Regions from separate parts of the Paenibacillus sp. FSL R7-277 genome, predicted to be linked through region 2. Evidence: riboswitches for the same ligand, from Rfam matches in the RefSeq annotation. Region 2 holds a riboswitch; each other region holds the start of a gene.

Region 1 (7,824 bases), on a different contig from region 2:
TTGGAGACAATATACGGATCGGAGAAATCATATTTCACTTTGCGCTCATCGGTGATAGAGACTTCATTGAAGATCACATCGAAGCGCTTCGCATCCATCCCGGCAAAAATCCCATCCCATTGCGTCTCAATGAACTCCGGCTTCACACCCAGGCGCTTGGTGACTTCTTCGGCGATCTCGACATCGAAGCCCGTCAGCTTGCCGTCTGCATCATGGAAGGTGAACGGTGCGTAGGTCCCTTCAGTTCCGATGCGCAGCTTACCGCTGGCTTTGACGGCTTCCAGGCTGTTCTGCTCCCCGGAAGCTGCACCCTCTGTAGCCGCAGCCGTAGGTTCAGCCGGAGTGTTGCCGCCCGTTGCTGTCTTGTCCGTATTGTTGCTTCCGCAAGCCGCAGCCGTGACCATGGTCAGGAGCAGCATAATAGTTAGACTTAGTTTTTTCATTCGATGAATCCCCTCTCGTATCTTCTTCTCTTCAGGCACCGTAATTAGTGACAAAATGAATCGTAACACCGGGGTGTTACCTCCGTCAATAACTTTTTCCGATTATATGCATCGGATTTATATTGTATTGATTTTCCATAGCTTAGCTTGCCCCAAATTCTGCTCCTGCATCAGGATATTCAGAACAGAAATCAACAAAAAAAAGCGACCCTCCGGCAAAAGGAGAATCGCTGCTCTATGGATGTTACAAGCTCTGCTTCTGTGTGGGCATAGCTATACGTGCATGATTTCCGGTGCCGCCTTTTCCTTGGAACGCTCAGCTCCGGAATGGCGGCCCCGCCGCAGCAGCAGTCCAAGGACCGCACCGCCAAGCGCGACAAACATCATAATGTGGAACGTGTCCGCGAAGCCTTGCGACAATACCGTCTGCTTAGCCAGCAGAAGCGCATCCTGCGAAGCGCCTGCGGTACTCTTTCCGGCAGCGGCAGCGGCCTCCTGCATCTCGGTACCGCGCGCCGTTGTTCTTGCCGTCAGAATCGTAACCAGCGTCGAGACGGCCAGCGAGGTAATTACCTGCTGCATCGAGTTCGTCAGCGAGGTTACCCGGTTCACCAGATGGCTTGGCGCCTTGTTGAGCAGATGCGTATTCATCGGCATCATCATCATACCCATTCCGGCCCCGCACATGATCAGCGGAAGGATCAGGTCGCGGCTCTGCGTGGTAAGATCCACATGGGAATACTGGAATAACGCACCGGAGACCAGACTGAGACCGCAGACCACGAGCCAGCGCACACCGATCCGGTCGAACAGTATTCCGGCAATTGGCATCATCAGCCCGGAAGCGATCGCTTGCGGCAGCAGCGTCAGGCCGGTATCAAATGCGCCGAAGCCGCGGGCCTGCTGCAGAAATTGCGGGAGCAGGAATAACGCGCCATATAAGCCGAACTGGGCAATCCACTGCACGATGATCCCTGTCGTGAAATCAACGGATTTCAGAATCCGCAGCTCCAGCAGCGGTGTCTTGGAGCGCAGTTCAGCGATGACAAAAGCGATCAGCGCCACAGCGCCCAGCAGCAGCCCGATCAGCGTCTTCTCAGAGGTCCAGCTCTGCGCGCCCTGGCTGACCCCGTAAGTGAGCGAAGCAAACGCCAGCGGGCCAAGAACCATACCGAGCTTATCCATGCCGGGCACGCTGTTCTTCGCCGCATTCGGCAGCTTGCGCAGTCCGATCAGCACAGCAATGATGCCAATCGGAATATTAATGAGGAAGATCCAGCGCCAGGAATGGTATTCAACCAGCCAGCCCGACAATACCGGACCAATAGCGGGTGCGAACAGGACGGGAATGCCCATAATCCCCATGACAACGCCAACCTTACTTTTGGGAGCCAGTCTGTACACATAGGCCATCCCGACAGGGAGCACACAGCCGCCGCCAAGTCCCTGAATGACCCGGAAAACAATCAGCCATTCGGCGCTGCTTGGTGTAGCACACAGAATCGAACCTATCGTAAACACAATTACCGCCGTCAGGAAGACCGTCTTGGCCCCGAACCGGTCAGACAGCCAGCCTGACAGCGGAATAACTGAAGCCTGAGCCAGCATATATCCGGTAACTACCCACTGCAGCGTATGCAGGTCCGTCTTGAAATCCACCACCAGCCTGGACAAGGCTACATTCATCGCCGTACTGTCCAGCACAACCATAAATACTCCGGCAATAATGGCCAGCAGCGGAACCAGAATGCTGGACAGCCGGAAATCGGCTTCCTGCTTCAAGGTCTGATCCATGTCTCTTCTCCTCCTGAGCTGTCCGCGTTCTACATTGACCTGCGGGCAGATTGTTCTATATAATGAGTGAACGGACAACTGTCCGTAAGTGCAATTCATAGTCTACGGACAATTGTCCGTTGTGTCAATTCTTTTATTTATTTTTCTGTAAATCGCTGATTTATTTCTGAAAGGGGTTCTCATGAAAAAGCCAGACACCGATGCTGCACAGCTCCCGCGCTCAGCTCCGCAAGCCAAAGAATCCGCTCCGCCCGAGTCCGCCGATCCTTATGTACAGCGGATTCTTGAAGCTGCACGCCAGTTGTTCACCGAGAGCGGACTTGAGGCAGTCAGCATGTACAGCATTGCCAAGCGGGCAGGCATAGGACAAGGCTCCCTGTACCGCCGCTTCACGGACAAGGGTGAGATCTGTTCTGCACTGCTGAAGGGCAGCGCAGATCAATTCCTGTCCGGGCTGGAGCAGCAGGTGGCTGCCAGTGCCGGTGAAGCTCCGGCTCTCGCTCAGCTGCAGAGCAGCATTGAGCAGATTGCCGATTTCATTGAGCAGTATGCTGAGCTGCTGAATATGATCAAAGCCGAGTTCACCGGTAAGAAGCAGCTGACCCAGTTTGAGCATCCTTTTTTTCAGCGGCTGGGGGTGATGATGACAGAGCTGCTGCAGCGTGCTGCGGAGGGCGGTGAGATTATTGACATTGATCCTGCCTTTGCGGCCACGGCCTTAATCTCTGTCCTCAGCCCAGATCTGTACCTGTATGAGCAAAAGCGGCACCACTCCTCCAAACTGGACATCTCCCGGGGCATCGTCACCTTGTTCGTGACCGGTCTGGCGAAGCGCTGACCGCCTGCTCTTTACAAGAGGGGAATTTGTGGTATATTAAGTAGCAATTACGAATTCAATAGCAATATTATTCACTAGGGGAGTCGGCCGACTGAGACGGAGCTTAAGCTCCGGACCCTTTGAACCTGATCTGGATCATACCAGCGGAGGGAAGTGGAGCAGAATGTATCAGTGGTTCCCGTCACAGGGCCGCAGCCGACTGTACCTTCCGCCCCATTCATTGCCTCCGGGAATGAATGGGGCTTTTTTGTGCTCCGCGCAGGTTCTATTTCAATCCGGGGAGGTTTCGTACATAGTCTTATGATCAACATTAGCAATCTATCCTATGCTTTCGGGACCGGTTCGTCCCGGACACCCGTCTTCTCAGAGCTATCCATGAATGTGCAGCGCGGCGAATTCATTTCTGTTGTAGGCGGAAGCGGATGCGGCAAAAGCACCTTGTTCAAAATCATCGCCGGCCTGCTGGAGCCGGACAACGGCAGGATTACGCTGAACGGAGCCGAGTCCGCTACAGCAGCGAAGAGGCTGGGCAGTGTGGCCTACATGCCGCAGCAGGATCTCCTCCTGCCTTGGCGGACCGTAATGGACAATTGTCTGCTGCCCTGGGAACTCAAGCGCAGCCGTCCCAAAGCGGCCGCCGTGGCCGAGATTCGTACCCTGCTGCAACGCTTCGGCCTAGAGGGAACCGAAGGGGCTTATCCCCAGGAGCTGTCCGGCGGGATGCGCCAGCGCGTGGCGGTCCTCCGCACCGTGGCGGCGGGGAATGACCTGCTGCTTCTCGATGAGCCGTTCGGGGCGCTCGATGCCATTACCAAGCGCTCACTGCAGCGCTGGCTGCTCGAGTTATGGGCGGAGCTGGACAAGACGGTGCTGTTCATCACCCATGATCTGGAGGAGGCTCTGCTGCTCAGTGACAGAATCTATCTAATGACGGGCAGTGGCGGCGGGATGCAGGAATTCCCAGCCGGTCTCCCCCGTCCGCGTCATCACAGTCTGAACTATCAACCGCAGTTCGCCGCCCTGCGCCAGGAATTGGAGCTGAAGCTATATGAGAACCGCCGCTCCTAGAAGATTGCTCCAGCATTACGGTCCGGCTTCCCTGCTCGCCCTGCTGACGCTTGCAGTCTGGGAGACTGTAGCGCGGCTGGGCCTGGTTCCTTCCTTCATTCTTCCGGCTCCGTCTGCGGTCTGCAAGGCCTTGCTGGAGGAACGCCGCCTGTTATTCGGGGTGCATCTGCCGGCTACACTGCTTGAGGTACTCACGGGCTTCGCACTGTCTGTGGTCTGCGGCTGCCTGCTGGGAGTCGCCATGCACCTGTTCAGTCCGCTGGCCAAGGCGCTGTACCCGCTGCTGATCATCAGCCAGACGGTTCCGCTGATCGCGCTCTCTCCCCTGTTCATCATGTGGTTCGGCTACACCCTATGGAGTAAGGTCGCCGTTGTCTTCCTGACCGCTTTCTTCCCGGTGGTCATCGGCACCTATGACGGCTTGTCCAAGAACACGGACGCCTACCGGGAGCTGCTGCTGACATATGGCGCGAACCGTTGGCAGATTCTCGGGAAGGTGGGCGTTCCGCTGGCCCTGCCCTCTTTTTTCTCCGGACTGAAGCTGTCGGCTGTGTACTGTGTGATCGGTGCAACCATCGGGGAATGGCTTGGAGGCAGCCAGGGATTGGGCTATTTCAGCCGCAGAATGGCAGGGAATCTCCAGAGTGCCAAGATGTTCGCCGCTGTTGTCTTGTTATCCGTGCTCGGTATCCTGCTGTTTCTGGCTGTCGCCGCACTGGAGAAGATTATTCTGAAGAAAAGAGGACGTTATTCATGACTACTATCCGCTATTTCCGTTATCTGCACCATGCGATTTCAAGGCCAACCGTTCTACTGTCTGCTCTGCTGCTCTGTATGCTGCCCGTCCTGGCAGGCTGCACCAATACGAACAGTCCGGCAGCCTCCGGCTCTTCGGCGGGGACTACAGCCACTTCTGAAGCTGGGACTGGAGCCGAAGGCGCAGTCCATAAGCTGACGATTATGCTCGACTGGTATCCCAATGCTGTCCACTCTTTTTTGTATGCGGCAGAGGCTGAAGGCTATTTCGCCGAGGAAGGTCTGGAGGTTGATATTCAGATGCCGGCCGATACCAATGATGCGCTGAAGCTTGTTGCTGCGGGAAAGGTGGACCTGGCACTCAGTTACCAGCCGCAGGTATTGATGGCACGGGGGGAGCAGATTCCGGTCAAGTCGATTGCCGCGCTGGTGCGCCACCCGCTGAATCATCTTATGGTAGCCGCAGACAGCGGCATTACCCGCCCCGGAGAGCTGTCCGGCAAGCAAGCCGGATATTCCTCCGTCCCGTTGTATGAAGCCATGCTGAACACGATGGTCAAAAGCGATGGCGGGGACCCTTCCTCCCTCAAGCTGGTGGATGTCGGCTATGAGCTGATTCCTGCTCTCTCCACCGGACGGGTGGATGGCATTATGGGCGGATTCATCAATCATGAGCAGCTGATTCTGGAGCAGCAAGGCCATCCGGTCCGCTCTTTCAATCCTGTGGATTACGGGGTCCCGGACTATTATGAGCTGGTGCTGGTCGCCAGTGAGCAAGGACTGCAGGATTCGCAAGGCTATTATCAGAAGTTCGTGGATGCGATCAGAAAAGGCCAGCAGTATGTAGCCGATCACCCGGATGAAGCACTGAAGCTTCTGCTTGCCCATCAGGAGGATACCGCTCCACTGGATGAAGCGATTGAGAAGCGCAGTCTGGAGATCCTGCTGCCGCTGATGGATGCCGGTTCCCAGCCCTTCGGCTATCAGGACAGCGCATCATGGGAGAAGGTGAACCAGTGGCTGAGCGAGAACGGTCTGCTGGCTGCCGAAGTGGATGTTAAGAATGCTTTTATTAATTTTTAATTACATCTTTCAGGAGGAATTCATATGTCTTATCTGTCCAAAGTACGCCAGGCGAATCCGCTGGTGCATAATATCACGAATATCGTAGTCGCTAACTTCACAGCTAATGGGCTTCTGGCCCTGGGAGCTTCGCCGTTCATGGCCGATGCCATTGAAGAAGTAGCGGATGTCGCCGCCATGTCCGGCGCGGTTGTGCTGAACATCGGCACACTGAATGAGGCTGCCATCGCTTCCATGATCGAGGCCGGGAAGGCTGCGAACCGCCACCATGTACCGCTCGTGCTTGATCCCGTTGGAGCCGGTGCTACCGCCTACCGCACGGATGTTACAGCTAAGCTGCTCAGTGAGCTACAGCTTACTGCGCTGCGCGGCAATGTGGCCGAGGTTGCCAATGTGGCCGGGGAGAGCTGGGCTAGCAAAGGCGTGGATGCCGGAGCAGGCGAGGGCGATGTAGTAGCTCTAGCCATTAAAGCAGCGCAGAAGCTGAACTGTGTCGTAATTATCACCGGCAAGGAAGACATCATTACAGACGGCAAACGCACTTATATCGCCAGCAACGGGCACTCCATCCTGACCCGGGTGACCGGAACCGGCTGCCTGCTCAGTGCTGTGGTGGGTGCATTTCTTGCCGTAAGCGGCGGGGAGGTGCTTGAGGCGGCTGCCGAGGCCCTCTCCTTCTACGGCGTGGCAGCAGAGCTTGCCGCTGAGGCGGCTGAAGCCCAAGGTCCGGGCAGCTTCCAGATTGGGTTCCTGAATCAATTGTCACTAGTGACCCCGGAGCAATACAGCAGCCGCTCACGGCTGAAGCTGCTCGAAGCCTAAAACGCCGCAAAGGAGGGGAAAAGATGACTAGCATACGCAAAGCGTTGACCATTGCCGGCTCTGACAGCGGCGGCGGGGCCGGGATTCAGGCGGATTTGAAGACGTTTCAGGAGCTGGGGGTGTACGGCATGTCTGCACTTACTGCACTCACCGCCCAAAATACTTTAGGAGTCCAGGGCGTCTATCCGATGGAGCCGGAGACCGTTGCAGCCCAGTTAGATTCGATCGGCAGTGATCTGCCGCCGGATGCCATTAAGACAGGGATGCTGTTCAGCAGTGACATTATCCGTGTGGTTGCCAGTAAAGTGCAGCAGTACGGCTGGCAGCAAAAGCTGGTGATCGATCCGGTCATGGTCGCCAAGGGCGGCTCACAGCTGCTGCTCCAGGAGGCAGTACAGGCGCTGATTACAAGCCTGCTTCCTCTCTCGCTTGCCATCACCCCCAATCTTCCAGAAGCAGAGATGTTGACAGGTATGAAGATTGAGAGCCGGGAAGACCGGGAACAGGCGGCAAGACTGCTTCATCAGATGGGACCCGAGTACATTATCTTGAAAGGCGGACATGACTCCTCAGGAGATGAGGCAGTGGATCTGCTCTATGACGGACGGGAATTCCAGTATATGTCCAGCCCGCGGATTGCGACGAAGCATACTCACGGAACCGGCTGTACCTTCTCGGCTGCGGTGACGGCGGGTCTTGCGCTGGGCCGCTCCATGCCTGAAGCCGTCCATACCGCCAAGGCCTTCGTTCAAGCGGCGATTGAGGATAGTCTGAATATCGGGGCCGGGCAGGGGCCGACAAATCATTTTGCTTATGGGAACCGGATGAGATCAAGGGGGATACCGCTATGACACGGATAGACATCGAGGATATGCGCAGACTGCTGAAGCTGTACTTCATTATGGGCAGTGTGAACTGCCGCCAATCACCCGAGGACACTTTAACCGCTGCTGCTGGGGGCATCACTCTGTTCCAATTCCGGGAAAAGGGTCCTGCTGCGCTCAAGGGTGCCGCACTGCT
Region 2 (7,824 bases):
CTCGAGGTCGGTCATTACAGCATCCCTCCCTATGATTAGTATATGAATAATTCCGGTCTTTTAAGAACGCAGCAGCAGGCCTGCCGCACCAATAATACCGGCGTCATTGCCAAGCGCTGCAGGTACAATCGTAACACCGGTCTGCAGAGGGGCAGGCGCCAGCTTGGCGAATACCCGGCGGACTTCATCGAACAGAATATCGCCTGCCTTGGAGACTCCGCCGCCGACGATGAATACTTCAGGGTTCAGAACCGCTGCAACGGAGGCCATTGATTTGCCCAGGTAGAAGGCCGCCCGGTTCACAATCCGCAGCGCAGCTTCATCGCCTGCCTTCGCGGCATCGAATACTTCCTTCGCAGCGATTTTTTCAACGGTGGACAAGGAGGTCCGGTCCCCGCGTGCTACAGCATCGTTCGCCATACGGATAATGCCTGTCGCTGAGGAAACGGTTTCCAAACAGCCCATGTTCCCGCAGCCGCACTGGATCGCTTCCAGATCGGGCACCACGGAGATATGTCCAAGCTCGCCGGCCAGACCGGCAAATCCCTGATACACCTTACCATTAATGATAATACCGCCGCCGACACCCGTACCGAGCGTATAGCAGACACAATTCTCTATGCCGCGCCCTGCACCGCTCCAGGCTTCGCCTAGTGCAGCCACGTTGGCATCATTGTCTATTTTGACTGGCTTGTTCAGGCGACCCTCCAGAATGGAGCGGATCGGCACATCTCTAAATCCTATGTTGGGCGCAAGGATGATGATACCTTCACGAATATTCGTAAATCCGGCCAGTCCCGCACCGACACCAGCCAGCTGGTCCCAGGAGTACGGAGAGTCCTCCACAATCTGGCGTACATACTTCTCGATATTATCGATGACAGCATCGACGCCATCCGCAGTCCCTGTCGGACCTTCGTAAGTGTGCAGCAGGCTTCCCTCGGCATTACAGATTCCAACCTTAATCGTGGTACCACCTAAATCCACGCCAACGTAGATATGTTCAGACATGTTACAAGCCACCTTTTTCTATGCTAAAATAGTTAATCCTACGTACCCACTATAATAGAACCCTCCCCTGCGGTCAAGGAAAGGCGATACACCCGGGGCAATGGACTTCAGTTCTTATTTGTTAACAAAAAGACTTTCTCACCAGGCAGGCAAGAAAGTCCGTTCATTCTCTTCTATTGTAGGGTGCCAGATACCTTAATGCTATTCGGACAAAATCCGCTTCTGGCCCTCAAGGGCACGGATCGGTGCGATATTCTGGGTGAATTCCAGCGTCCCCATATAACGGCCTTCTGCATCCCGCACGGCGAAATAACGGATATAGATGAATTTATCCTTGATGTTAATCCAGAAATCTTCGGCATCCTTCACTCCGGCTTTGAAATCAGCCAGCAGCTTCTCAACAACATGCACACTTTGCGGCGGATGGCAGTTCTGTACGGTGCGGCCGATAACGGCCTTCGTCCGGGCGAAGATCCGTTCCTTGCCATGCGAGAAGTAGCGGACGACATCGTTCTCGTCGATAAAGGTCAGATCCACCGGCAGATGATTCATCAGCGTCTCGAGCTGGTGGAGCGACAGCAGCCCGGTCTCGAACCGGATGAAGCCCTGCGGGGACAGGCCTTCCCCTTCTTCCGCCGGAACATCAGCACCCTCAGGCTCCGCTGCACGTTCCGGTATCCATTCCTGGTCGGGCGCAGTCAGGCAGAAGCCGATTTCATCGCTTTCGCGGGCGATTTTGACCCACTCATCCTCAGTCAGCTTATCCAGCGCCATCGGGAGCAGAATATTCTCTTCCTTGAAGATCATCTCATTGACTTCCTTAATGATCTCCTCCAGTGCGGCTGTAATCTGCCCGCTGTCCCCGTTATAGGCGCTAAGCGCCTTCTTGGCTTCCTTGATCATATTGCGGATTCCGTCATCCACTCCCCACATTACCTTCGTAGGACCGTATATGCCGTACTTCTCCAGGTAAGGGAAGAGCAGATTCTCCTTGCGGCTGTAATGCTTGTCGAGATCCAGCAGCAGACTCAGGTCCTCCAGCAGCTTATAGATAATCTCATCGCTGTCGTTCTTCTTGAACTTATCCGCATGCAGCTCCAGCCGGAAGTTGACCAGACGTTCGATCTCCCGGTTCTCCAGCTTGAACGTATGCACGGGATGACCGGGCTGCTCCTCAGGCTTAGAAGAACGGTGGATCTGTTCAATCGAGCCCTTGAAGATTGCCGTATGCACGGAGCAGAGGCGTTGTACTTCCTCTACCGGAATGCCTTCCTCGGTCATCAGAGAGTGCTCCATGGCGGAGATTTCCTCCACCGTAACATCGCCTACCGCTTCTTCAAAACGCGCCTTAACCTCCTCCACGCTTTTGCCCGCATGCAGCTCCTTGATGATCTCTCTCAGCATAGCCTGGCGGCGTGTCTGTTCCGGAATATCGACCTCGCGGTTATTAATCAGTTCGCTCATCACAATCTCTCCTTCTATTCTATAATCTCGAAACCATGCTGCTGAAAGGCCAGCCGAACGGTTTCCAGCTCTATTTTCTTTAATTTCATTCCTTTGGACAGGGTCATCAATCGTCCTGCAGTCTGCAGCATTCCAGGCTTCGCAATATCACGAAAACCCAGTTCCACCATGATCTCCACCACTTCCGGGTGCCTGGTTACCAGCTCAAAGACCGATTCATCCAGCTTCAACGCTTTGCTCATCCTTTTGCACACCTCACTAATGAGAATTCTTCTCAACACCAGCTTAGCATAGGGTACAGGGGTAAATTGTGATTGTAATCACTAACTACAAAAAGACTATCCCCGCCAGCCATTCAGCTTGGGGAGATAGCCTCAGAATAATACGTTTCCGCTGTAATCACGGCCTCTCGGCCATGAACAACGTACCTACATATAGATTAGGTCATGCAGCTAAGTTACAGTGATTGGCTCCATCTATGGGAATTCCGGATATCATGCGAAATCCGCATGCTGCAGAATTTAGGGCCGCACATCGAGCAGAAATGCGCCTGCTTTGCCCCCTCCGCAGGCAGGGTCTCATCATGATACGCCTGCGCCCTTTCCGGGTCCAGGGAGAGATGAAACTGATCGCGCCAGCGGAACTCGAACCGCGCCTTGGACAGCGCGTTGTCCCGGTCCTGCGCACCCGGATGTCCCTTGGCGAGGTCTGCGGCATGTGCAGCAATTTTGTAGGTAATGACGCCTTCGCGCACATCATTCTTGTCAGGCAGGCCTAAATGCTCCTTAGGTGTAACGTAACACAGCATTGCCGTTCCAAGGCCCCCGATTATCGCTGCCCCGATGGCCGACGTGATGTGATCATAGCCGGGTGCAATATCCGTAGTTAGCGGACCGAGGGTGTAGAAAGGGGCTTCGTGGCAAATCTCAAGCTGCTTGTCCATATTCTCCTTGATCTTGTGCATTGGCACATGGCCCGGACCTTCTACCATAACCTGAACATCGTGCTTCCAGGCAAGCGCCGTCAGCTCTCCCAGCGTCTCCAGCTCGGCGAACTGAGCTTCGTCATTGGCATCAGCGATAGAGCCGGGACGCAGGCCATCCCCCAGCGAGAAGGCCACATCATACATCTTCATGATCTCACATATATCTTCGAAGTGTGTGTACAGGAAGTTCTCCTGCTGATGGGCCAGGCACCAGGCAGCCATAATCGATCCGCCCCGGGATACGATGCCGGTCATTCTCCGGGCAGTGAACGGAATATAGCGCCGCAGCACCCCGGCATGAATGGTGAAGTAATCCACCCCCTGCTCCGCCTGCTCGATCAGCGTGTCGCGATAGAGCTCCCAGGTTAAATCCTCGGCTATACCGTTCACCTTCTCCAGCGCCTGGTATATGGGCACTGTCCCGACCGGCACAGGAGAATTGCGGATAATCCACTCCCGGGTGGTATGGATCTTAGCGCCGGTGGAGAGATCCATGATGGTATCAGCCCCCCAACGGGTCGCCCACCGCATCTTCTCCACCTCCTCTTCAATAGAAGAAGTGACCGCCGAATTTCCGATGTTGGCATTGATCTTCACCAGGAAGTTACGGCCGATAATCATCGGCTCACTCTCCGGGTGATTGATATTGGCCGGAATAATAGCACGGCCCGCAGCCACCTCATCCCTTACGAACTCCGGCCGGATATTCTCCCGGATCGCAATATACTCCATTTCCGGTGTGATGATCCCTTGCCTTGCATAATGCAGCTGGGTCACATTGCCTCCTGCATAGGCCCGCCTGGGATTCCTGCGCAGTCCTGGATAAGCTTCTGCGGCAGCCCCTTCTCTGCGCATTCCGTTATCCTCCGGCCGGACGGCTCTTCCGGTGTACTCCTCCGAATCGCCACGCTCCGCGATCCAGCTTGAACGGTGCGGCGGCAGCCCCCTCCGAATGTCCGTCTCCTCCGCGGCATCCGTGTACATACCGCTTGTGTCATAGACACGCAGCGGAGCATTTTCCTCTTCCCCGGCAACGCCTTCGGTTCTGCTGAGGCTGATCTCCCGCATCGGAACCCGGATATCCGGGCGTGAGCCCTCCACATACACTTTACGGCTTGCGGGGAATCCCGAAAGATCCACCTCTTCGTTTTTACTTCCTGTCATTTCAATCTCCTCCTCTTCGCTCTGTACACTCATCAGATAAGAGGTCACGCAGCAGATTGAGCTGAAGAATCTATAGATTCCTGCAAGTCAAAAAGCCGCTCCACCTGGAGCGGCTTTATTAAAGGAACAGCCAAATAAGACTGTATTCAAAAAAGGTCCGACTCCACTTTCCTACGCTGGTATGATCCAGATCAGGTTCAAGGGTCCGGAAATTCAATTTTCCCGTCTCAGCCTATTCAGGCTCCCCTAGTGGGTATCTTATCTAATTAAATACATTTTACCTGTATGGGTAATTCTTGTAAACCCGTTATTTGTCCAGCGATTCGCTCCAGTCGTGCACCATCGTGCCTTCCAGGAACTTCTCGGCATCCATAGCGGCCATACAGCCGGTTCCCGCTGCCGATATCGCTTGACGGTAACGTGTATCCTGTACATCGCCACAGGCGAATACACCCGGGATGTTGGTCTCGGTGGTACCCGGATTCACCACGATATAGCCATTCTCATCCGTATTGATCTGCCCGCCCAAGAAGGCTGTGTTCGGTGTGTGTCCAATCGCTACGAACACGCCGTCTGCCTCCACCAATTCTGTCAGACCTGTCTCATTGTTAAGCACCGTAAGGCCCTTCACTCCGGTCTCTCCTACCGTTACTTCAACCGGTGTGCGGTTCAAGGCCCAGGTTACCTTGCTGTTGTCACGCGCCCGGTCCTGCATGATCTTCGAGGCCCGCAGCTCGGGACGGCGGTGAACCAGCGTTACACTGGACGCAAAGCGGGTCAGGAAGCTGGCTTCCTCCATAGCGGAGTCTCCGCCGCCGACGACGACAATCTTTTTATTACGGAAAAAGAAGCCGTCACAGGTCGCACAGGTGCTGACCCCGCGTCCCACATTCTCCTGCTCGCCCGGAATGCCCAGATATCTTGCAGAGGCCCCGGTTGAAATAATAACCGACTCCGCTTCCAGTACACCCATTCCGTCCACTGTTACCTTGAACGGACGCTGTGAGAAGTCCACCGACTCCACCCAGCCATTCTTGAATTCAGCGCCGAAGCGTTCCGCCTGCTTGCGCATATTGTCCATCAGGTCCGGACCCAGAATCCCTTCAGGGAAGCCTGGAAAGTTCTCCACTTCTGTCGTCGTTGTCAGTTGTCCCCCCGGCTGCAAGCCTTCAATGACCAGCGGGCTCAGGTTCGCACGCGCCAGATAAATCGCGGCAGTCAGCCCGGCCGGGCCTGTTCCGATTACAATCGTTTTGTACATTACATTGGCCTCCTTACAAGTAGGTGTTCTTACAACAGCAATTGCTTCAAATGCGGGTAGTGGACGGCGATAAGCCGCCGGTTCCGGGCAGCATCCCCTTGGGTCCGGGAGCAGCCGCAGGCTCCTGCTCTTCGCCGGGCGAGCCGCCGGCTTCATTCAGGTTCTCCCCGATCAGCCGCTGAAGGCTGAACAATGCCGCCTCCTGCAGGCGGTCCTCCTGCAGTGGCTCCTGCTCCAGAACTCCGCGCAGTACCTCGGACATCTCCTCGTCCTCAATCCAGCGGAGAGCCTCGGTCACCTGAAGCTTCGTAGCGGAATCGCCGTAGCGCAGCGCCCAGAAGAACGAGGCGCGCAGCAGCGGATTATTCCGCACTTCTTCAGTGAATCTGCCTGTATTGCCCTTCCACTGCTTCAGCTGCTCCTGGAAGGGCAGCTGATAGTTATAGCTGACAGCAGGCATAGGGTGTCCTTCTGCCCGGGCCTGCTGGAGCTGGGACAGGAAGAACGCAGGGACAGCGGAAGCAGGGTCCAGCTTGGCTGCCTGTCTCCAGCAGCGCAGTGCCTCATCATGTCTTCCGCTATTGCTTGCCGCCGCGGCACAGTAATGATACAGCCCGGCGTCTCCGGCGACCTCCTCGTCCTTCAGCAGACGGCGGAAATGGCTGTAAGCGGCAGCGTGCCGGCCCAGGATACCCATGGTTGTAGCCATTTTGAATACATGCTCCTGATGGAACGGCACCGTTGCTTCTAGCATACCGAGCAGCGTTTCAAGCTGTTCCTTATCTCCTGCATACTGCAGGAAGATGGCCATATTGCACAGAGCGTGCAGATTGCCGGGGTCTTGCTTCAGCACCTCATTCAGACATTCCTTCGCCTTGGCGAACCGGCCCATATAGAAATGAGCTAGTGCCAGATTATTATGCGCAGCCAAAAAATCCGGGGTACCCGCAGTGATCTCCTCCAGCAGCTCTACAGCCTGAGGGAACTTACCCTCCTCCAGCAGACTCCGCGCCCGGTCATGCTCTACGACTCCCTCACGGCTACGGATACGCACCAGCGGAGCAGGCCGGTTCAGCTCATATTGCAGCAGCTCCATCAGTTCTTCGGATTCGGTCATGAACTCGCCGTTAGCATCCTCTTCCAAGTAAGTGACCAGCGAACGCTCCGCCTCTTCAAAGCTTTCCATATTGGCGAAGTTATTAGCCATGTAGAAATGGCATTCCGTCATAGCGGGGTCGATTTTCTCCAGAACATGGATAAGAATCTCGTTAGATGCGGTATAATTGCCCATCTCAGATAATATACCCGCCATATTGCAATGATTCACCGGATTATCCGGCTCATATTCAACAGCTTTGCGAAAATTTCTTAATGCCTTATCATATTGAAAGCGGTCCAGCGACCGAACGGCTCTTTCAAAGAAAAAATTGGCATCCAGAGTGACCGGAATGACATTACTGTGCTCCGCGGCATTCTCTGAAGTTCTCTCTATCATGGAAGCAAGGCACCTCCCTTGTTTCAGCTTCCCTAGCCTTACCTGTTCGTTTCCATTTATGGTCTCGGCTGTCTTCTTCACACAGTATACCACATGTGGCAACGAGATTCTCAAGTCTCAGAGAGAGAGCTAACGGGAGGGAAAAGCTCAAAAAAAGACGCGGGAGTTAAATCCCCGCGTCTCTGAACAGCTTATCTATGGAACCGCCCTCGATGATAATACGCGTGGCCTCAGCCAGCATGGGAGCTACCGAGAGCACCGCGAATCTGCTGGAATGCTCGTCCGGCAGGGCAATCGAATCGGTAATGACAATCTCGTCGATATTGGGATGATCCATCCGCTCAAGCGCATCCCCGGAGAACAGTCCGTGCGTAGCACAGACGATACTGTTCCGGGCACCCCGCTCCTTCAGGCCCTCCACCACATTGACGATCGTGGTTCCGG
Region 3 (7,824 bases), on a different contig from region 2:
GCGTACAAGGCAGCAGGCAAGCTGCTGGGCAAGGCTGCACTCATTACGGGAGGCGACAGCGGGATCGGGCGTGCGGTTGCCGTTCATTTTGCCAAGGAGGGCGCGGATGTGGTGATCTCCTACTTGAACGAGCATGAGGATGCGGAAGAGACCAAACGCCAGGTGGAGCAGGAGGGCAGAACGTGTATTCTGATCGCCGGGGATATCGGGGACGAATGCTTCTGTCAGAGCTTGATTCGTCAAACGGTTGAAGGACTCGGCAAGCTTGACATCCTGATCAACAATGCGGCGGAGCAGCATCCGCAGGACCATATTGAGGACATTACAGCGGAGCAGCTGGAGCGTACGTTCCGGACGAATATTTTCTCCATGTTCTACCTGACGAAGGCAGCTATGCCTCATCTTAAAAAAGGCGCTACGATCATTAACACGACTTCCATCACGGCGTATCGCGGCAGCCCGCAGCTGCTGGACTATTCGTCCACCAAAGGAGCCATTCTCAGCTTCACCCGTTCGCTGTCAATGAATCTGGCCGATAAGGGCATCCGCGTGAACGCGGTAGCGCCCGGACCGATCTGGACCCCGCTGATTCCGTCCACCTTTGACGCGAAGAAGGTCAGTGAGTTCGGCGGCACCCAGCCGATGAAGCGCCCGGGGCAGCCTGAAGAGCTGGCACCGGCGTATGTATACCTGGCCTCGGACGATTCCTCCTATGTGAGCGGACAGGTGATACATGTGAATGGCGGCGAGGTTGTCAACGGATAATGGGTGCAGAATAAGATCTGGATGCAGATTCTTTAATCGGCACGTGTGCAACATATAAATTTTATTTTAAAAAAGCCTAACCGCTTGCCGGCAGGCTTTTTTTCAGCGCTTGTAACTATTACAATATAATTCCGTCTATTTAGATAATTTGATATGAATAGGGGATTGGGATGCTTAGAAAAAAAGGATTCATTCTATCTGCAGCGGGGATTTTAGTTTTTCTGGTAGTCTTCATTTATTTGACTCCTTTTGCAGGGAGACTTGTGGCAAATACAAGATTGGAAGGAAATGCAAAAAGCATTGGGATTAGAATTACACAGGAATCGCCGCCGCTACCCCTTGTTACTTCCGGGAAAACCCAAATTCCGGTTACCCAAGGCAGCTATTGCTGGGGAAAATTAGGATGTGCGGATTATGTAGGAGGACAATCCATGGTACAGGGGGTTACTCCCACTGTTATAGCCCCTGAGGGGGGGATCAATGTTGCTTTTACTTATAAACCGGCACCCGGCGGGTTAACCGTTCAGCAATTTGTCGATGATAAAGAAGTGCAAATTCCATTGAAGAACGGCTCTTTTAATGCTCCAAAAGAACAAGGCGTTTATTACTACGGCATATCAGCATTCTGGACATCCGAGGATGGTAAATTTTCAGAAGGGAGTTCATCCGTGGCTTTTGTAATTGAAGTAAAATCTACGAAAGAATAGCTCTAACAGGAATTATATGCTAATATACAAAAAGCAAGGCCAAACAATAGCATAGAACGATCACTAGGGGAGCCGCAAGGCTGAGACGGGCGTATCTGCTCGGACCCTTTGAACCTGATCTGGGTTATACCAGCGTAGGGAAGTGGAGAACGAATATTGCAGCGGGGGTATACGGTCAGTACCGGTATTCCTGTTTCTATTCCAGACTGCTTCCTTTACGGGGGCGGTCTTTTTTGTGTTGTGGAGAGGTGTAGTGTGAGCTGGGACAGACAGGAGGGGGAAAGGCGTTGTACGAAATTCATGTCATCTCAGACGGGCGGCTCCACCCTGAGAAGCTTGCGGAGCTGGCTGCGGCGGTACATCCCATGGTGGATTATATCCATCTCCGGGAAAAAGCCATGTCCGCCCGCGAACTGCTGGCGGCGGCGCAGCAGATGCTTCAGGCCGGGGTTCCGCCTTCGAAGCTGGTCATAAATGACCGGATCGATGTTGCCCTGGCCGCCGGGGTAGGTGGTGTACAGTTAGGCTGGCATAGCCTTCCGCCAGCCGCAGCACGCAGGCTTGCACCGGACCTGCGGATCGGCAGATCGGTACACTCGCGGGAAGAGGCGGCGGAGGCTGGAAGGCGGGGAGCAGACTTCTGCCTCTACGGGCATGTTTTCCCGACAGCTTGCAAGCCGGGGCAGCAGGCACGGGGACTTGCGCAACTGGCCGAGGCTGTCCGCTGGAGCCGCATCCCGCTGATTGCGCTTGGAGGGATTACCCCGGGTAATGCCGGAGCGGTGCTGACCCAAGGGGCGGCTGGCATTGCTGTCATGTCGGGGATCTGCGGAGCCCCGGACCCGGTGGCAGCGGCCCGGGCTTACAGGGAAGCGGTCCACAGGGCAGCAGAGCTGGCTGAAGCGCTGGAAATGGCACAATCACAAGGCACAGCAGGAGGTGAACAGGCATGAATGTGACCGTTAACGGGAAGAGGCAAAGAATCGAAGAGAGCTGCCGGACACTGGAGGATCTGCTCTCCCGGCCCGAGTGGGCCGGTAAGCTGGTGATTGTCGAGCTGAATGGTGAGCTTGCTGGCAGAGAGGTTTATGGAGAGACACTGCTCAGTGAGGGGGACCGGGTGGAGCTGGTTCATTTTGTAGGCGGAGGCTGAACACGAAGACTTATCCCAGGAGGCGTTAACATGCAAGATCCATTGATGATTGGCGGAGTGACTCTAACCAGCAGACTGTTCATTGGTACCGGAAAATACAGCCGCAACACCCTCATTCCCGAGGTGATTACGCGATCAGGCTCACAGGTCATTACCGTTGCTCTGCGCCGGGTGGACCCGGAGAGCAGTGACAATATTGTCAGCCATATTCCTTCCCATATGACCTTACTGCCTAATACCTCCGGTGCGCGCACCGCAGAGGAAGCAGTACGGATTGCCCGGCTGGCGAGATCGGCGGGGCTGGGGAACTGGGTGAAGATTGAGGTCATCAACGACCAGAAATATCTGCTGCCGGATAATATGGAGACCATCCGGGCGACCGAGATCCTTGCAGCAGAGGGCTTCGTGGTGCTTCCGTATATGAGTCCTGACCTGTCCGCCGCCCTGCGGTTGAAGGCAGCGGGGGCTGCGGCCGTGATGCCGCTGGGAGCGCCGATCGGGTCCAACCGCGGACTGCAGACCAAGGAACTGATCCGGATTCTGATCTCCGAGACGAATCTGCCGGTGATCGTGGATGCCGGAATCGGCAGACCGTCCGAGGCGGCTGAGGCGATGGAGATGGGGGCCGCAGCGGTGTTGCTTAATACAGCGATTGCCACCGCCTCGGATCCGCTGCTGATGGCAGAAGCCTTCCGTGACGCGGTAGCCGCAGGGCGCAAGGCTCATCTCGCCGGACTGGGGCCTGTGGAAGAGACGGCGGCAGCCTCTTCACCGTTGACCGGGTTCTTGGCCTGACAGATGGAATAGGAAGGAGAGAACGGTTATGAGCTTTTATGAGACGATGACCCGGCTGGAGCAGCTTCCTTACGGGACGTTATGGAGCCGGTATACGGCAGTGGATGTGAAGCGTGCGCTTCGTGCAGAGCAGGTCGATGAAGAGGGGCTGATGGCACTGTTGTCACCGGCAGCGGAGCCTTATCTGGAGGAGATGGCGCAGAAGGCGCACCGCTTAACGCGTACGCATTTCGGCCATGTGATGCAACTGTTTACACCGATGTACCTGGCTGATTATTGCGTGAATCACTGCACGTATTGCAGCTTCAGTTCTATTTATGATTTTCCGCGCAAAAAACTGACGCTGGAGCAGGTCGCCCGGGAAGCGGAGACCATCGCAGCCACAGGCCTGCGCCACATTCTGATTCTGACCGGAGAATCCCGCAGGGACAGTCCGGCCGGTTATGTGAGGGACTGCGTGAATGTGCTGCGCCGCTATTTTGCCTCCGTCAGCATTGAAGTGAATCCGCTCTCGACAGCAGAATATGCTGAGCTCAGAGAAGCTGGCGTGGACGGTCTGACGCTCTATCAGGAGGTCTACCATCAGGAAACTTATCGTGCGCTGCATGTAAAAGGACCCAAACGCGTCTACCGCAACCGTCTGGACGCTCCCGAACGGGGCTGTCAAGCCGGGTTCCGTTCGGTGAATATCGGAGCCCTGCTTGGCATGTACGAATGGCGCCAGGAGGCGCTGGCCACTGCGCTGCATGCGAGATATCTGCAGGACAAGTACCCGGAATGCGAAATCGGGCTGTCGACTCCCAGATTCCGGCCTTACTTAGGCGAATTCAACCCCGCAAGCGATGTTACCGACCGTGCGCTGGTGCAGATCATCCTGGCGTACCGCCTATTTCTGCCGCGCTCCGGGATCTCACTGTCCACACGCGAGCCGGCCGCTCTGCGCGATCATCTGGTTCAGCTCGGCATCACGAAGATGTCCGCAGGGGTATCCACCGAAGTGGGCGGACATTCCCTGGAAGGGGGAACGCCGCAGTTTGAAATCTCGGACAACCGCAGCGTGAACGAGATGGCCGAGATGCTGCGTTCGCAAGGACTCCAGCCGGTATTCAAGGACTGGGATATCCTGTCCGAGCCGCTTGGGTTTGAGATAGGCAGGCTGAATCTGGTTGAGCCTGATGTGACCAAACCGGATGTAATTTAAACTGATCAGGATAAACGAATGAACTTAACTTGACTAGACTAAGCGAATCAACTTAAACTGACCAGACTAACCGTGCCTAACTTAACTTGACCAGACTAATCGTGCCTAACTTAACGTGACTATATGCAAATAACCCGCTTCTTGGCGGGTTATTTGCATTGTATAAGGGTTATAAGTTGCATGTGGGCCCAATGTAGGCGAAAAACCGAACACAATTGGTGCGGATGGAGAAAATGCGGGCCGTTTAAGAGAGGCATTCGCATAGCATTGTTAACACGTAAGTATATCAGCCAACGCTAGGAGCCAACACATGGGAATGTGTACTCTATCTACTCTATAGATTCAGGCTCTCCGGCAGACTGTCCCTGACTCGCACTGGAAGACAGCTCGTCCAGCGACATCTCGAAGCCCGGAGCCATGTGTTTAAGGAAATACTCCATCTCAGGCATCTCCAGCACATGCAGCTTCGCGGCGGTCTGCTCCCTGGCTGCGGCGAATTCGCGGTTGCCTGCGGCGACCTCCCAGACGCATTTCAGGTAAGCGTCCAGCACATCCGCTGCCTTGACGTAGCGGAGCAGTCCGGCATCCTCGGAGCCGGGCGGGCTGGTGTGCGGCTGCAGGAGCGGCGCATAGACTGCGCTCAGCTCCGGCGGGATCATGGCCGCCAGCCGGTCGGCGGCCACCTGCTCCATCTCGCGGAAGCTGGACAGCAGACGCGAGTTGTCATGCTTCACCGGCGTAGCGATGTCGCCGGTGAAGACCTCGGTGGCGTCGTGGAACAGCGCCATTGTGGATGCGCGGTCGGCGTTCAGCGAGCGGCCGAAATGGGCATTGCCGATGGTGCACAGCATGTGCGCCAGCAGGGCGACCTGGAACGAATGCTGCGCCACGTTCTCCGGAGCGGTGCTGCGCATGAGGCTCCAGCGCTGGATATATTGCAGCCGGTAGAGATAGGCGGAGAAATGGTAGTTCAATTTTGAAGTAACCCCTTTCATGAGCAGCTTAATGTGCTATTATAGTAACTAATTGTACCAGAGTTAGGGCCGCTTGAACCAGATGGAGAGGAGACTGAATGAAGATGCAGCATTTTGAAGAGAGCATTTATAATTTGATTGTAGAGACCTCCACGAACCTGCCGGGAGATGTGCGCCGGGCAGTGGCCAGAGGGCGGGCGCTGGAAGACCGGGCGACACGCTCCGGACTGGCACTAACCACGATAGCGCAGAATATCGGGATGGCGGAGCAGCAAATATCGCCGATCTGCCAGGATACGGGGATGCCGACTTTTATCATTCATACGCCGGTGGGCGTGAATCAGATAGAGATGAAGAAGGATATTCACAGCGCAATTATCCGCGCTACGAAGAACGGCAAGCTGCGTCCCAATTCCGTGGATTCGCTAACCGGCGAGAACAGCGGGGATAATCTGGGGGCAGGGACTCCGGTGATTCACTTCGAGCAGTGGGAGGAAGAGAGCATTGACGTCCGGCTGATCCTGAAGGGCGGCGGCTGCGAGAATAAGAACATCCAGTACAGCCTTCCGGCAGAGCTGGAGGGACTCGGCAAAGCCGGACGCGATCTCGACGGTATCCGCAAGTGCATCCTGCATTCCGTGTATCAGGCGCAGGGCCAAGGCTGTAGCGCAGGATTCATTGGTGTAGGCATCGGCGGTGACCGTACCACGGGCTATGAGCTGGCGAAGAAGCAGCTGTTCCGCAAGGTTGAGGATGTGAATCCTAATGAAGATTTGGGCAAGCTGGAGAATTACATTATGGAGAATGCCAATAAGCTCGGAATCGGCACGATGGGCTTCGGCGGTGAAGTGACGCTGCTGGGCTGCAAAATCGGGGTAATGAACCGGCTGCCTGCCAGCTTCTTTGTCTCTGTAGCCTATAACTGCTGGGCCTTCCGCCGCCAGGGCATTCTGGTTCATCCGGCTACTGGTGACATTCAGGATTGGCTGTATGAGAGCGGCACCGGGATATCTGTTGAGGGGGAAGCTGCACCGCAGCCGGTTGCTGAACCTGTGGGTGTAGCTGCGGCAGAACGTACAGCTTCCGGCGTGGTGCCAGAGGATGCTACGATTCCTGCGGCACCGGCTATTGTATCCGGGACGGGTGAAGCAGCTTCGGATGCAGCCGTTTCAGGGAATGGGGCAGGATCTGAACCGGCTGCGGCAGCTTCCGCTGGCTCAGGCGGCTCGCGCGAGATCCGTCTGACCACACCGATCAGCGAGGAGGATATCCGCAGCCTGCGCGTCGGCGATGTGGTGATCCTCTCCGGCGAGATGCACACCGGCCGCGATGCCCTGCACAAATACCTCATGGATCACGACACCCCTGTCGATCTGAACGGTGCCGTCATTTATCACTGTGGCCCGGTCATGCTGAAGGATGATGAAGGCTGGCATGTGAAGGCGGCTGGCCCGACGACCAGTATCCGCGAGGAGCCGTATCAGGGCGATATTATTAAGAAGTTCGGCATCCGCGCTGTAATCGGCAAAGGCGGTATGGGACCCAAGACCCTCAAGGCGTTAGGGGAGCACGGCGCGGTCTACCTCAATGCAATCGGCGGTGCGGCGCAGTATTACGCAGAATGTATCAAGAAGGTCAACGCCGTAGACTTCATGGAATTCGGCATTCCTGAAGCGATGTGGCATCTGCAGGTGGACGGCTTCGCAGCGATCGTGACCATGGATGCGCACGGCAACAGCCTCCATGCCGATGTCGAAAAGGATTCCGCCGCCAAGCTGGCCCAGTTCCGCGAGCCGGTGTTTAAGTAACAGGACCTCAAACAAAGAAACAGCGTCAGCCATGGACGAGCGTAATGTCCATAGACTGACGCTGTTTTATTGAATTAGCGTATACCGGAATTTTTCAATATACGACTCTTTCTTGTGCTCTACACGCTGCAAATGGTCATAGAAGCTATGGGTGAATTTAAACACGTGACCATAATCCCAATCCTGCCCGCTATAGTCCTTTTGCCAAAACTTAATGTCGGTCGGCAATACGTCCGCACGCTCAGCCGGCTTCAGGGGCAAATGATCGACAGGTGAAACCAGCTTGATGGGTTCTCCAGGTACAAGGTTACGGCTGTGGCGCAGAACTTTAATCAATTTCATTAAAGGCGGCAACCCTCTTTGGAAAAAGGAGACATGGCCAAGGTCATACAGGATGTTTAACGCGTGGGAGAAAGTCAGC

The links. Region 2 has a riboswitch for thiamine pyrophosphate ahead of thiC (phosphomethylpyrimidine synthase ThiC). Riboswitches for the same ligand answer to the same signal wherever they lie in the genome.
Region 1: another riboswitch for thiamine pyrophosphate. It lies ahead of C173_RS23450 (ABC transporter ATP-binding protein); the one in region 2 lies ahead of thiC (phosphomethylpyrimidine synthase ThiC).
Region 3: another riboswitch for thiamine pyrophosphate. It lies ahead of C173_RS13500 (thiamine phosphate synthase); the one in region 2 lies ahead of thiC (phosphomethylpyrimidine synthase ThiC).

What each region holds. Positions count from the first base shown of each region.
Region 1 is NZ_ASPX01000080.1:303,108-310,931, forward strand. It holds gene C173_RS23435 (amino acid ABC transporter substrate-binding protein) at 1-443, opposite strand, end outside; gene C173_RS23440 (DHA2 family efflux MFS transporter permease subunit) at 717-2,237, opposite strand; gene C173_RS23445 (TetR/AcrR family transcriptional regulator) at 2,419-3,075, shown strand; TPP riboswitch at 3,142-3,244, shown strand; gene C173_RS23450 (ABC transporter ATP-binding protein) at 3,376-4,143, shown strand; gene C173_RS23455 (ABC transporter permease) at 4,124-4,900, shown strand; gene C173_RS23460 (ABC transporter substrate-binding protein) at 4,897-5,982, shown strand; gene thiM (hydroxyethylthiazole kinase) at 6,001-6,804, shown strand; gene thiD (bifunctional hydroxymethylpyrimidine kinase/phosphomethylpyrimidine kinase) at 6,828-7,655, shown strand; gene thiE (thiamine phosphate synthase) at 7,652-7,824, shown strand, end outside.
Region 2 is NZ_ASPX01000045.1:18,243-26,066, reverse strand. It holds gene rapZ (RNase adapter RapZ) at 1-15, opposite strand, end outside; gene C173_RS15655 (ROK family glucokinase) at 61-1,011, opposite strand; gene C173_RS15650 (DUF438 domain-containing protein) at 1,213-2,475, opposite strand; gene C173_RS15645 (DUF1858 domain-containing protein) at 2,490-2,717, opposite strand; gene thiC (phosphomethylpyrimidine synthase ThiC) at 2,933-4,624, opposite strand; TPP riboswitch at 4,776-4,882, opposite strand; gene trxB (thioredoxin-disulfide reductase) at 4,932-5,885, opposite strand; gene C173_RS15630 (tetratricopeptide repeat protein) at 5,932-7,380, opposite strand; gene C173_RS15625 (ribose-phosphate diphosphokinase) at 7,547-7,824, opposite strand, start outside.
Region 3 is NZ_ASPX01000035.1:20,089-27,912, reverse strand. It holds gene C173_RS13510 (SDR family oxidoreductase) at 1-765, shown strand, start outside; gene C173_RS34220 (hypothetical protein) at 936-1,472, shown strand; TPP riboswitch at 1,528-1,630, shown strand; gene C173_RS13500 (thiamine phosphate synthase) at 1,760-2,425, shown strand; gene thiS (sulfur carrier protein ThiS) at 2,422-2,625, shown strand; gene C173_RS13490 (thiazole synthase) at 2,656-3,420, shown strand; gene thiH (2-iminoacetate synthase ThiH) at 3,449-4,621, shown strand; gene yfbR (5'-deoxynucleotidase) at 4,951-5,595, opposite strand; gene C173_RS13475 (fumarate hydratase) at 5,700-7,403, shown strand; gene C173_RS13470 (hypothetical protein) at 7,470-7,824, opposite strand, start outside.